DNA from 4 places in the Mesobacillus sp. MER 48 genome. Region 4 is predicted to be linked to each of the others. Evidence: riboswitches for the same ligand, from Rfam matches in the RefSeq annotation. Region 4 holds a riboswitch; each other region holds the start of a gene.

Region 1 (3,136 bases), on a different contig from region 4:
AACTTATTCTGTGAGCTGCAATGCAGCTCATTTTTCATTTTTTTCTAGAACTGATAAAGTGAAACTGCTATAATCGATTTTATATTTAAAAAATTCAGAGGAATCAGCTTCCATGAAAACATCATGAATCATTGAACAGTAAAGGGGAATGTCCATGAATATTTACGGATCAGAAAAGATCAGAAAGATGACTTCGAGCATTTTTCAGGAAGTAGTAGACAAGAAGCATATGGCATTGATGAATGGCAAGGATGTCATAGACTTAAGCATTGGGAGTCCGGATTTCCAGCCGCCAACATTTGTGATGGAAACACTGGCGAAATATTCAATGGATCCCGGTAAATATGGTTACACATTAAAGGGCATCGCCGAGTTTAATGAAGCAGTAAAATATTTTTACAGCCAGCGGTATTCTGTCGAGCTTGATGAAAAAACAGAAGTATTGCAGTTGATGGGTTCACAGGATGGACTTGCGCATTTGGCGACTGCCATAGTTGACCCGGGTGATTATGTACTGGTCCCAGATCCAGGGTATCCAATCTACGAAGCTAGCGTAACGATTGCTGGAGGGGAAATTTATCCTATGCCGCTGTTGGAGGAGAATAAATTCCTGCCCGTGCTAAATGAAATTCCAGATGAAGTTTTGCGAAAAACGAAAATGATGATTTTAAGCTATCCTGGAAATCCTGTAACAGCACTTGCAGATAGAAACTTCTTTGAAGAAGTAGTTGAATTTGCCAGTGTACATAATATATTAGTCGTCCATGATTTCGCATATTCTGAATTGATCTATGACGGAAATCCACAAATCAGTTTCCTGTCTGTTCCAGGGGCAAAGGAAGTTGGCATAGAGTTCAATTCGCTTTCAAAAACGTTTAATATGGCTGGCTGCAGAATTGGCTATGTGGCGGGAAATTCGGAGGTTATAAACTTACTGGCTTCCTTTAAATCACATATCGATTATGGAGTTTTTTATCCAATTCAAAAAGCAGCCATTGCTGCACTGACTTCTGATTTTTCTTTTCTTGAGGATCAGTTGAAACAGTACCAAGCAAGGCGGGATGCGTTGGTGGCAGGGTTCCGAAATAGCGGCTGGCAGGTGGCCAATTCTCCAGCAACGATGTTTGTCTGGGCTAAAATTCCGGATGGATGGAAGTCTCGTGAATTTGCCTTCAAGTTGATTGAAGAGGAAGGGATTGTTGTGGTTCCAGGTGACGCCTTTGGACAGCAGGGAGAAGGCTATGTCAGGATTGCCATGGTTCAGCCTCCCGAAAGACTGCAGGAAGCTGCACAGAGGGTGAATAAGTTTTTGCTAGGTTTTCCGGTAGGAAGCTAAAAATTTACTTCGGTAAACGAATTGACTTTTGGCTGAATTTAGAATATTATCACTTTAACGAACTAAAAATTAATACAGATATCTTCTTATCAAGAGAGGTGGAGGGATAGGCCCTGCGAAACCTCGGCAACAGGTTCTGAACGAATACTGTGCCAATTCCTGCGGACAATTTTGTCTGAAAGATGAGAAGAGAGTATAAAACGGCTCTCTTCTTTATGAAGGGAGCTTTTTGTTTTAGGGGAGACTATATGGTCTCCATGTTTTTGTTTTTAATACCGACTTAACAGGTTGGTAAAGTTGAGATTATGATTTGAGCAGAGGAGAGAGAAGAATGAAGTATGGATTTTGGCTGCCGATTTTTGGCGGGTGGTTAAGAAATGTTGAGGATGAACAAATGCCACCAACTTTTGATTATGCAAAGAGAGTGATTCAGTCAGCAGAAAAATGGGGTTACTCAACTACTTTAATTGCCGAACTTTATTTGAATGATATAAAAGGTCCTGAGCATGATTCACTTGAAGCGTGGACAACCGCTGCCGCATTGGCTACAGTAACAGAAAAAATCGAAATCATGTCAGCGGTGAGGCCAGGATTCCACAACCCAGCGGTTACGGCAAAAATGGCAGCAAACATCGATCAGATCAGCAATGGGCGCTTTACTCTGAATGTGGTTTCAGCATGGTGGGAGGAAGAAGCACGCCAGTACGGCGGTATTTTTACAGAGCATGACGAGCGCTATGATCGTACACATGAATTCATCGACGTATTGAAGGGGCTATGGGGTGAAGAAAGCTTTTCATATGAAGGCAAGTTCTATCAGCTGAAGGATACGAAGTTGTTCCCTAAACCAGTTCAGCGTCCGAATCCAATTTTATATGCGGGCGGCGAAAGTCCGAAGGGAAAACAAACCATTGTCGAGAAATGTGATGCTTATGTTATGCACGGCGGAACGGCGGAAGAAATTGAACAGAAAATTAAAGATATGAAAAATCGCAGGGAAGCTACTTTAAATCCTGAACTGTCTGAGTTTGGAATGGCAGCATACGTAATTTGCCGGGACACTGAGCAAGAAGCATTCGCAGAATTGGAACGGATCACTTCTGTAAAAGAATCCAGTGCCTATGCTGGGTTCAAGGACTTCACCAGCAAATCACAGCTGGAGCAGCAAATCCAGCTTCAGGATTATTCGGTGTCTAACCGAGGATTGCGTCCTAATCTGGTAGGTACACCTGACCAAATTGCCGAGCGGATTTTACAGTATGAAGAAGCAGGCTTGGGATTGCTTCTGCTGCAATTCTCGCCACAGCTGGAAGAGATGGAGAGATTCGCGAAACAGGTCATGCCGCTTGTGGAGGTAAAAAGAAAGCAGCTGACAGTTTGATAGATAAATAAACTTAAGGAGATGAAGATCATGAGTAAAGTTTATATCATCCATGAAAACAGTGAATGGACTGTCCATTTAACAAAACGCCTGGAGGAGCTGGGAGTACCTTTTGAAGAGTGGCATCTGGACGAAGGGCTGCTTGATTTTTCAAAGAAGCCGCCAGAGGGGATTTTTTACAGCAGAATGAGTGCTTCTTCCCATACAAGAGGACATCGGTTCGCACCTGAATATTCGGCTCAGGTAATAGCCTGGCTGGAGGGACATGGCCGGAAGGTGTACAACGGATCAAGGGCTCTGGAACTGGAAGTCAGCAAAGTGAAGCAATACCTTGAGCTGAACAAGCATGGGGTAACGACTCCGCGGACTATCGCCACTGTGGGAAAACAACAGCTGCTGGAAGCGGCAAAACCATTTGA
Region 2 (3,136 bases), 230 kb from region 4:
CGGGAAACTCAATACTGATGTTTTTCATTTCAAGTATCATCCGTGTTCCCCCTCCCTTCCATTCTGCAAAGCAGACACTCTCTTTTGTTTGAGAGTGTCTGTCTTGTTTCTCTTAACTGGAAAAAATCGCACAGAATTTCTAGTTCGCTATAAAAATTAGAATCTCGCTATATAACTGAAAAACTCGCTATATAATCGGAAAACTCGCTATATAATCGATAAAGTCGCTATATAATTGGAAAACTCGCTATATAATCGAAAAAGTCGCTATATAATTGGAAAACTCGCTATATAATCGAAAAAGTCGCTAAAAAAGTCGTTATAAAACTTATCAGACAACCCTTTCAATGGTTATTTCTTATAGTGATCCTTCAATTTTTTCATCCAATCTTCTAAAAATGCATCCGATTTGCCCCATTCGTCGATGATTTCTGCGAGGTTGGCCATGTTAACTGAATTTTTTGACTGCTGAAGCTCTTCCTGTGATATCAGTGAGGCTTCAAGGTCATAAGCTGCAGGTGTTTCTTCGCCAGCCAGCTTTTTCGCCAGCAATCTCATATTCACCTCACCAATCAGCTTCGGATCAACGGCTGCTGTGTATTTCCATGGGCTGCCTTCTCCCTGGATTTCCTGAAGGTCAGCATTGGAAACATCAATTCCGTAAATCTTGATTTCATCGCGGCCAGCTTCCTTAATGGCACGAGCTGCGCCAATCGCAAATGCATCCCATGTCGCGAAAATTGAGTCAATTTCCCCTTTTGGATGTTTGTTTAACATCGCTGCAACTGCATTCTGCGTTTGTACACTTGTATCGGCTGCGGCAACTCCAAATCTCTCAACCTCTTTGATTCCAGGGTTTGCCTTCAGCGTTTCCTGGTAAACTTTATTTCTTCTGACCATCGGCGGGAAGCCATCGACCCAAAGGTAAACGATATTCGCTTCACCATTTTGGTCCTTCACAAGCTGGTCGAGTGCCTGGGTTGCCAGTGCTTCGTCATCCTGGGAAGTAAGTGTGACTCCTTCAACCTGCGCCAGATCGGGATTTGAATCGAATGTCACGACACTTTTGCCCTTATCCGTCAATTTTTTCACATCATTAACCGTTGCGGCATCATCTCCGTGGGAAATGATGAATCCATCATAGTCCTGCTGCAGCCCCTGGTTGATGGCGTCATGGAATTTTGCTGTATCTCCGTTAGCGGTGAAAACGTCCACCTTGAAGCCAAGCGCCTCCCCTTCTGCCTTCGCTCCGGCTAAAAACTGCGCAGTATGATCATCTCCGCCAATCTTGCGGATGACTTTGATTTTGACTTCCTCACCTTTTGCAAAACGCTCCGGAACTCCCTCAATAGGACCGCTTGCCGTCTTCGTTTCTCCACCGCCGCAGCCCGTCAGCAGCAATGCTGAAGCCACCGCCGTTAAAAACACCTTTTTAAATCCAACTCTTTTCATCTGCATTTCCCCCTTAATGTGTCTGCTCAGCTAACCCAAATAAAAAAACCTCTCCAGAAAAGAGAGGTTTCGAACGCAAAATGATGAAAAGGTCAGATTCCTCTCTTATCTTCCAAAACATATCGTTTTGCAGGATTTAGCACCAATTCCTGATGGAACGGTTGCCGGGCGTCATAGGGCCAGTCCCTCTGCCACTCTTGATAAGAGAATTTCGTTATTAAATTAATCTGGCAAATTGATAAACTTTACTTTAAACTCCTGTAATCATATTGTCAATACTATTATGAAAATTAAATTTATATTCCTAGAAAAGCGTCTCAAAAAAAAGAAGACCCCCAAATCCGGGAATCTTCTTTTCAAAATCAACCTCTGCCCGCTGCGGTCATCCATTCAGACTGACGAAGTTTCACTTCATAAAGCGTCAATGGATCGCGGTACAATTCCGGGTTGACTCTCAATTTTTCCAATTCATTTTTACCGTGTTCGATTTCGTTCTTAGCTTCTTCTACAGATTCTTCTAGAACAATGAAAGGCTGTTTGAAGAACAAGTTCACATCGCGTTCAATCGATTTCTCGAAGATCTCGAATTGCTGCAGGAATTTCTTGGCGATGGTTACGCCAATTTCATAATAATCCTCTGTCTCCAGATAGGATTTATACCTGTTATAAAGCATCGTATTGTTTTGCGGCAGCACGCCAAGCAGCTTTCCTGCGCTTTTCAGGAAAAAGGCTTGAGGGGTCGAACGATTCATGATGTTAGCCTTCTCATAGTGTACCCCATTCGTCATTCGATCCCCGTCACGGCGCCAGTCATCGAGTACCCTGAAGTCACAGTCAAGGCTGATCCGTTCTTCTCCGTACATCGAGTTAAATCCCTCTGCCATTTCGTCCAGATAATTCTGGCTCTGGTCAAACTCATCTTTCGAAAATTGGATCCAGTCATTCAAATCGGAATGGAACTTTGGCAATACTGTTTTTTCCAGATATTCTTCGATTCGCTTGTTCATTTCCTGGTCCATTTCCGAATGGATTTTACCAAAATCACTATCCTCCGTCACCAAGTCAGAGCAGCTGCGCAGCAATTCTGGAACCTTCTCGATGATTTCCGCACGCGTTTCATCCTTGATTTTACGGAATGACTTCTGGATAGAGCGTGACTTTTCCTCTTCAATATCGCCTAACTGATTGATGGCACCATTCAGCTTGCTGACCATTTCTTCATTCCAACTGATGGACTCCATATGGTTATTTTCAATTTCAACCCGCTTATCGAGCAAATACGTGATCGCTCGTCTGACAAAGAACTGCAGTTTCGCAGTGCGTTCCTGGTCAAGGTCGACTGCGTTTCTAGTTGTTTTAATAAAATTGGAGAAATCCTTCAGCTGCTGGGCATTATCGTAATTGGATGAGAAGGCGAACATTTTTGCATCCGGATAGTATTGGCTGACCTCTGCCCATGTCTGGTCGAAAACTTCCGTCGCTTCCTGCTGTCCGTATATCACATCAATCTTATTCAACAGGAAGTGAATGTTCAGATCCGGGAAAAACTCTGATATTTTCCCGAGTATATCCCTTTCTTTTTCCGTAAAAGGATCACTCGCATTAAGAACGAACAGCAGACTATCGGCAAATCTCAAGTAATTATAGAGCGGATGCCTATCATAGTTATTTCGGTTGACCCCCG
Region 3 (3,136 bases), on a different contig from region 4:
AATAATCCAAAATGTGGTCGATATATCCGGAAATTTAGTCGAAATAATCTAAAAAGTGTTCGAAAAAATGAAAAAATCGCCAAAATAATGAGTTGAGCAGTAAATCAGTGCATATAAAATGGCGGAAATTATGATAAATGATTCCCGACGGTGATATGATCCCTTTAATTTACATGCAGTTTCCAATATATGAGTCTATAATAAAATAAAAGAAATAAGAATTATAGAAAGAGACTGCATAGGGCTAAAAACAGAAGAGAAGGTGAAGTGTTGAAACAAAAAGATTTATTCCTGGCATTTTTCCGCGTGGGAATCCTTGGCTATGGCGGCGGGCCGTCATCGATTCCGCTCGTACATAAGGAAGTGGTAGATAAGTATAAATGGATGGACTCTGATGAGTTCGGTGATATTCTGGCTTTGGGAAATGCGCTCCCCGGTCCGATCGCGACGAAAATGGCAGGGTATATCGGTTATCGAGTGGGCGGGACCCTGGGCATGGTCAATGCCCTGGCCGCAACGATGATTCCGACAATTATCCTGATGATTATCCTGCTTACGACTCTGAACTCATACAAGGATCAGCCGTGGGTAAAAGGAATGGCAGATGCTGTTGTACCGGTTGTTGCCGTCATGCTCGCTGTCCTGACATGGGACTTCATTAAGAAATCGGGTAAATCGAAGCTTGGCTGGGCCTGGACAGCTATTGCGCTGATTGCCAGCCTGGTGCTCCTCCAGATCTTGAATATACATCCGGCAATCTTGATTTTCATTTTGCTGCTTGGCGCTTTAATAAAAAAAGACTCTTCTCCAATTGAAAAGAAACAAATGGGAGGGGAGCAGAAATGATTTATTTCCAAATATTTTTGGCCTTTTTCATTCCTGGTATTTTAGGCTATGGCGGAGGGCCGGCCTCCATCCCGTTGATTGAAAATGAAGTCGTCGACCGATACTATTGGATGACGGTCAATGAATTCAGTGAAGTACTGGCGATGGGCAATGCACTCCCTGGACCAATCGCGACCAAGATGGCCGGGTATATCGGCTATTCAGAAGGCGGAATCCTCGGTGCCATTGTCGGTGTGTTTGCAGCCGTGGCACCATCGCTGGTTCTGATGATCGGTCTGCTAGGACTGTTGATGAAATTCAAGGATTCTCCTCGTGTCAAAAGGCTGACAATCGTCGTCCGGCCAGTCATTGCGGTGCTCCTGGGAGTCATGACCTATGATTTCTTTTTTTCTTCCTATGAAGGAGTAGGATTGACACAGACCATCCTGATTGGCGGCATCAGCTTCGTCCTGATGGAAAAACTGAAGGTACACCCGGCGTATGTCATAGCCGGTGCCCTCGTCTATGGTGCCCTTGTTTTAGCGTAAACAAGGGTTTTTCTTTTTGAAAATAAATTCTCTTACAGCCCCAATGATGTAAGCGATTACAACCTGAAAAAGACTAAAAAACTCTGTTGACAAATATTTCAGAGAGTTTTAATATTTCAATTATCAAAATGAATTTAATAAGTTACTTATCAAGAGAGACTGAGGGATTAGGCCCGATGACGTCCGGCAACCTCCTTTATGGAAAGGTGCCACTTCCTACAGAATGGTTTCATTCTGAAAGATAAGTCGTATAGATATTTACGATGCCTCTTTCTTTGAATGAAAGAGGCTTTTTTTATTGAGTGAAAATGGGGGTGCAAAAATGATTGAAGTGAAGAATCTGGTCAAGGTATATGACACGAAAAAGGGATCGGTGACAGGCGTTGACGATGTTTCGTTAAAAGTAGAAAAGGGCGAAATTTACGGGATTGTCGGATACAGCGGCGCAGGCAAAAGTTCTTTGCTGAGATGCCTGAACCTCCTGGAGAAGCCGACATCGGGAGAGGTTTTTATTGAGGGAGTGGAGCTAACCTCTTTAAGTAAGGGCGAGCTAAGGAAAGCCCGTTTGAAAATAGGGATGATTTTTCAGCATTTCCATCTTGTAAGTGCAAAGACAGTCAGCGAAAACATCGCTTTTGCGCTAAAAGCTGCCGGCACTCCGAAAACAGAGATAAATGAGAGAGTGCTAGAGCTTTTACATATGGTGGGCCTTTCCGACAAGAAAGACGTCTATCCTGCACAGCTGTCCGGCGGCCAAAAACAGCGTGTTGGCATAGCCAGGGCGCTGGCGAATAATCCATCCGTCCTTCTATGTGATGAAGCAACCTCCGCTCTTGACCCAAGCACGACACGCTCTATTTTATCTTTACTTAAAAAGATTAATAGAGAGTTAGGAATCACAATCGTGCTTATAACGCATGAAATGGAAGTGGTCAAGACGATTTGTGACCGAATGGCTGTGATGCAAGATGGAAAAATCATTGAAGAGGGAAATGTCTACGATGTTTTTGCCAATCCACAGGAGCCGCTGACAAAGGATTTCGTCAACTCCATCCTACAATTCGAATTGCCGGAAAGACTGATGAAGGAGCGGGAAGGCAAATTGATCAAGATTTATTTCCAGGGCGAGATTGCCGAGCAGGGGGTCATCTCGGATGTATTCCAGAAATTCAAGGTGAGGGGAAACATCCTTCACGGCAAAATCGAGTATATTCAGGAAATCCCACTAGGAATTTTCATTATGGAAGTTTCGGGCGAGACACTTGAAATCGACCGGGCCATTGAATACATCGCAGCAAGGACAAGAAATCTGGAGGTGATTGAAGATGCTGCTTGATAACCTGGTCGCACTGCTGCCGGAACTGAATAAAGCATTCTTTGAAACAATTTATATGGTCGGCATCTCCATCCTTGTCTCGATCATTGTTGGGCTGCCAACAGGGGTTCTTCTTTTTGTCACCGATAAAGGCCTGTTCCTGGAAAATCAGCTATTTAAAACCATTGCCGGTTTTATCGTCAATATGATCCGCTCGGTTCCGTTCATCATCCTGTTGATCGCACTGCTGCCGCTGGCGAATTTAATCGCCGGCACGACAATCGGGCCGACTGCGGCATCTGTTTCATTATCTGTCGCGGCGATTCCGTTCTTTGCGAGAATCGTAGAGCAAAGCTTGCGCGAAATTGATAAAGGGGTCATCGAGGCAGCGGTGGCCACCGGAGCTACTCCGTGGATGATCATCAAGGATGTGCTCATTCCAGAGGCT
Region 4 (3,136 bases):
ATCATAATATCGGCATTTCCAGAAAATTTTCCATCCTATTCAACAGCTTTAGCCAGCGCAGCTTCAAATTGTGAAACGATATCCTCTCCGTGCTCAATTCCGACCGAAATCCTCACCAGACGATAAGTGATGCCAAGTTCTTCCTGCGCCTCAGGAGGGAGTGCGCGATGGGAGGTTTTCAGCGGATGGGAGACGGTGGTTTCGACGCCCGCAAGTGTCGGAACGATTTTTACCCAGCCAAGCGATTTGAAAAACTGGGCAGGATCCACATGCTCCGCCAGCTCAATTGATACGATAGCCCCAAATCCTTGTTCAGCTTCTGCGAATGGATAGTATACCTTTGCGATATTCTTATTTTCCCGAAGACTTTCGGCAAGCAATCTGGCATTCTCCGATTGTGCTTTCATTCTCAAGGCAAGCGTCTTCAAGCCTCTGCAGGTCAGCCACGCTTCAAATGGACTCAGATTCGCCCCAAGGTTGACGATTCTCGCGCGTGCTTCGGCAATCAGTTCTTTCCTGCCAACAATGACGCCTGAAGTGACATCGCTATGCCCGCCAATATATTTTGTCGCACTGTGGACAACCAGATCGGCACCGCCTTCATATGGACGCACATGGAGCGGAGTGGCAAACGTATTATCAACTAATACAACGAGTTTTTTAATCTTTGCCAGCTCGATGACTTCATCCAGCTTTTCAACGCGAAGCAGCGGATTCGTGATCGACTCTGTGTATAGAAGCTTTGTATTATGCTTGATGGCGTTTGTGACATTGCCCAAATCCGAGAACGGCACGAACGTTGTTTCAATCCCGAAGCGCTCAAGCTCTGCTTTTAGCATATGGAAGCTACCTCCATACACATCGTCCGCCGCAACAATATGGTCCCCACTCTTCACAACTGCCAGGACACCTGCCAAAATTGCAGCCAATCCAGATGAAGCCGCCACACCATCCTCTGCATGCTCAAGAGCCGCTACCGCTTGCCCGAGTTCATCCGTATTCGGATTGCCGACCCTGGAGTACAAATAATTGCCCTCACCCTGATAAAAACCCTCCAATTCATCAAGATCATTGAAGGTAAAAGCTGAAGTCTGGTAAATCGGTGTTGCCTTGCTTTTAATACCCTGCTGCTTAGTATGTACAGAGTGAAGCACTTCCGTTTCAAATCTGTTGTTCGTCATTTCATCCACCTGCTTTTAAAAAATATAAAAACCTCTCCAAATAAGGAGAGGTTCCAATTGCTAAGCCTCTCTTATCTTCAGAAATCGTTCTTCAGGAATTAGCACCTTTCAATGAAAAAAGAAGGTTGCCGGGCTTCGCAGGGCCTGTCCCTCCGCCGCTCTGGATAAGAGTTATTGATTTAAAATCATTAATATTAGCAGAAGTATATCAATATCGCTGTAAATTCGTCAATGAACGATTTTCTAAAGATTTGTGAAGTCAATCTTCTGGATCACTGTCAAGCAAATCCCATGGTGTGATGACACCGATTGGCTTTCCGTGGCGGTCGCCTGTTTCCGTGATAATGACCGCCTGGAGCTTCTTGCCCCTCGTGTGGTAACGCTCGAATAATTCCTCAATATGGTATAAAGATGCTTCCTCATCCACAAACGTCACGAAATAATTTTTCCCCTTGGTCAGCAATTCTTTCACCCGCACATCTTCAAAGTGAACGACACTGTCGGAAAAATGCTTCGCCATCCACTGGATGATCTCTGTTGAAGTCAGCAGTGCAACATATTTATCATCCTTGTCATAGACCGGGAATCTCGTAAAATCAAACTTGTTGATGACCTTAAGCACATCTTTTAGATAAGCATCCTCATAATAATAAAACACGGGACTGGTCGCGATTGATAATGCCGTCTGCGGCTTCTCGAACTCCTTCGCGATTTCCTCAATCCGCTCGACTACCTCGATATGCGGCTCGGCAATATAATAATCCGCATTCACCCGTTCGTGGACAATCGCATTCCGCAGCTTGGCAAACTGATGCAGTTCACTTTTATACTTGCGGACCAATGAATGATTCTTATAGCCAGAGTACAGCAGCTCGACAAACGCATCGCTGTCCGTCCCCTTCACCATTTCCTTCAGCGCTTTATGGATCCGGTTAAAAGCCGTTTCAAACTTGCCGGATTGTTCTTTATGCTTTACCTCTTGATTTTCTGAAGACGCCTGAGAAGCAGAAGCTTTTTGCGATTTTTCAATGCCTGTGTTTTGGTTTTTTGCTTTGTCACTGATTTGATTTATGGCTTTTGTGCTGTTCTGATTCGTTGTTTTTACGTTACTTTTGTTTGTCTTTTTGCTGTTGTTTTGATCCGTTGTTTTACCGTTTTCTTGAGTTGTTGCTTTACCGTTGTTCTGTTTTGTTGTTTTAGCGTTATCTTGGGTAGTTGCTTTGCCGTTGTTCTGTTTTGTTGTTTTAGTGTTATCTTGAGTCGTTATTTTGCTGTTTCTCTTTTTTGATGGTTTACCATTATTCTGATCGATTACTTTGCTTCTATCCTGCTTTGTTATTTTGCTGGAATCTTTTTTCGGCAGATCGTCAACGTTCTCTTCGGCACGCTTGAGGCGGTTATCGTCAACTGCCGGTCTTGGATTGGTTCGAAGATATGAATTGTTGCCGGTTTTCTTATTCTTGTTTCTATTGTGTTGATTTTTCCTTTTTTTCGACGTTGTCTGTTGCTTATTGGATCTATGTTTAACCTGAATTTCGTTAGCCAAAATGGTCCCTCCGTTGTTTCGAATCACTTCCCTACTCATTACCCCAAAACACGCATTTACTAATCATGGATATATAATGTTGAATTTCCAGATGACTTTTAAGTTTGATACAATAAGTATAGTACATACAATGCAATTAGAAAGTAGATTTTTATAGAAAAGGGTTTGATATTTAGTGGCAGCAACAAAGAAAAAAAGAGTCATAAAAGAGGTCACACAGCTTGTGACAATTACAATCGGGGCGATTATCGCTGCATTCGGGCTTGATATGTTCCTCGTCCCCAACGCCATCCTTGACGGAGGTGTCATCGGCCTTTCGATTATTGCAGCGGAATTGACCAACGTCTCGATGAGTATTTTCCTGATCCTGTTCAATCTGCCTTTCCTTTATATCGGATATAAGAGAATG

What was found. A riboswitch is a leader RNA that binds a small molecule or an ion and turns the genes downstream of it on or off. The one in region 4 is predicted to bind S-adenosylmethionine.
Region 1: linked by a shared signal. The riboswitch ahead of M3593_RS10085 (LLM class flavin-dependent oxidoreductase) and the one ahead of M3593_RS15205 (trans-sulfuration enzyme family protein) in region 4 are both predicted to bind S-adenosylmethionine.
Region 2: linked by a shared signal. The riboswitch ahead of M3593_RS16330 (sugar ABC transporter substrate-binding protein) and the one ahead of M3593_RS15205 (trans-sulfuration enzyme family protein) in region 4 are both predicted to bind S-adenosylmethionine.
Region 3: linked by a shared signal. The riboswitch ahead of M3593_RS18495 (methionine ABC transporter ATP-binding protein) and the one ahead of M3593_RS15205 (trans-sulfuration enzyme family protein) in region 4 are both predicted to bind S-adenosylmethionine.

Annotation. Positions count from the first base shown of each region.
Region 1 is NZ_JAMAUR010000002.1:757,268-760,403, forward strand. It holds gene M3593_RS10080 (LL-diaminopimelate aminotransferase) at 155-1,336, shown strand; SAM riboswitch class I at 1,420-1,525, shown strand; gene M3593_RS10085 (LLM class flavin-dependent oxidoreductase) at 1,668-2,717, shown strand; gene M3593_RS10090 (ATP-grasp domain-containing protein) at 2,748-3,136, shown strand, end outside.
Region 2 is NZ_JAMAUR010000004.1:306,924-310,059, reverse strand. It holds gene M3593_RS16335 (sugar ABC transporter ATP-binding protein) at 1-40, opposite strand, end outside; gene M3593_RS16330 (sugar ABC transporter substrate-binding protein) at 352-1,452, opposite strand; SAM riboswitch class I at 1,555-1,659, opposite strand; gene M3593_RS16325 (dynamin family protein) at 1,815-3,136, opposite strand, start outside.
Region 3 is NZ_JAMAUR010000006.1:66,670-69,805, forward strand. It holds gene M3593_RS18485 (chromate transporter) at 271-846, shown strand; gene M3593_RS18490 (chromate transporter) at 843-1,373, shown strand; SAM riboswitch class I at 1,517-1,621, shown strand; gene M3593_RS18495 (methionine ABC transporter ATP-binding protein) at 1,696-2,709, shown strand; gene M3593_RS18500 (methionine ABC transporter permease) at 2,699-3,136, shown strand, end outside.
Region 4 is NZ_JAMAUR010000004.1:79,627-82,762, reverse strand. It holds gene M3593_RS15205 (trans-sulfuration enzyme family protein) at 36-1,181, opposite strand; SAM riboswitch class I at 1,250-1,352, opposite strand; gene M3593_RS15200 (CBS domain-containing protein) at 1,441-2,727, opposite strand; gene M3593_RS15195 (YitT family protein) at 2,903-3,136, shown strand, end outside.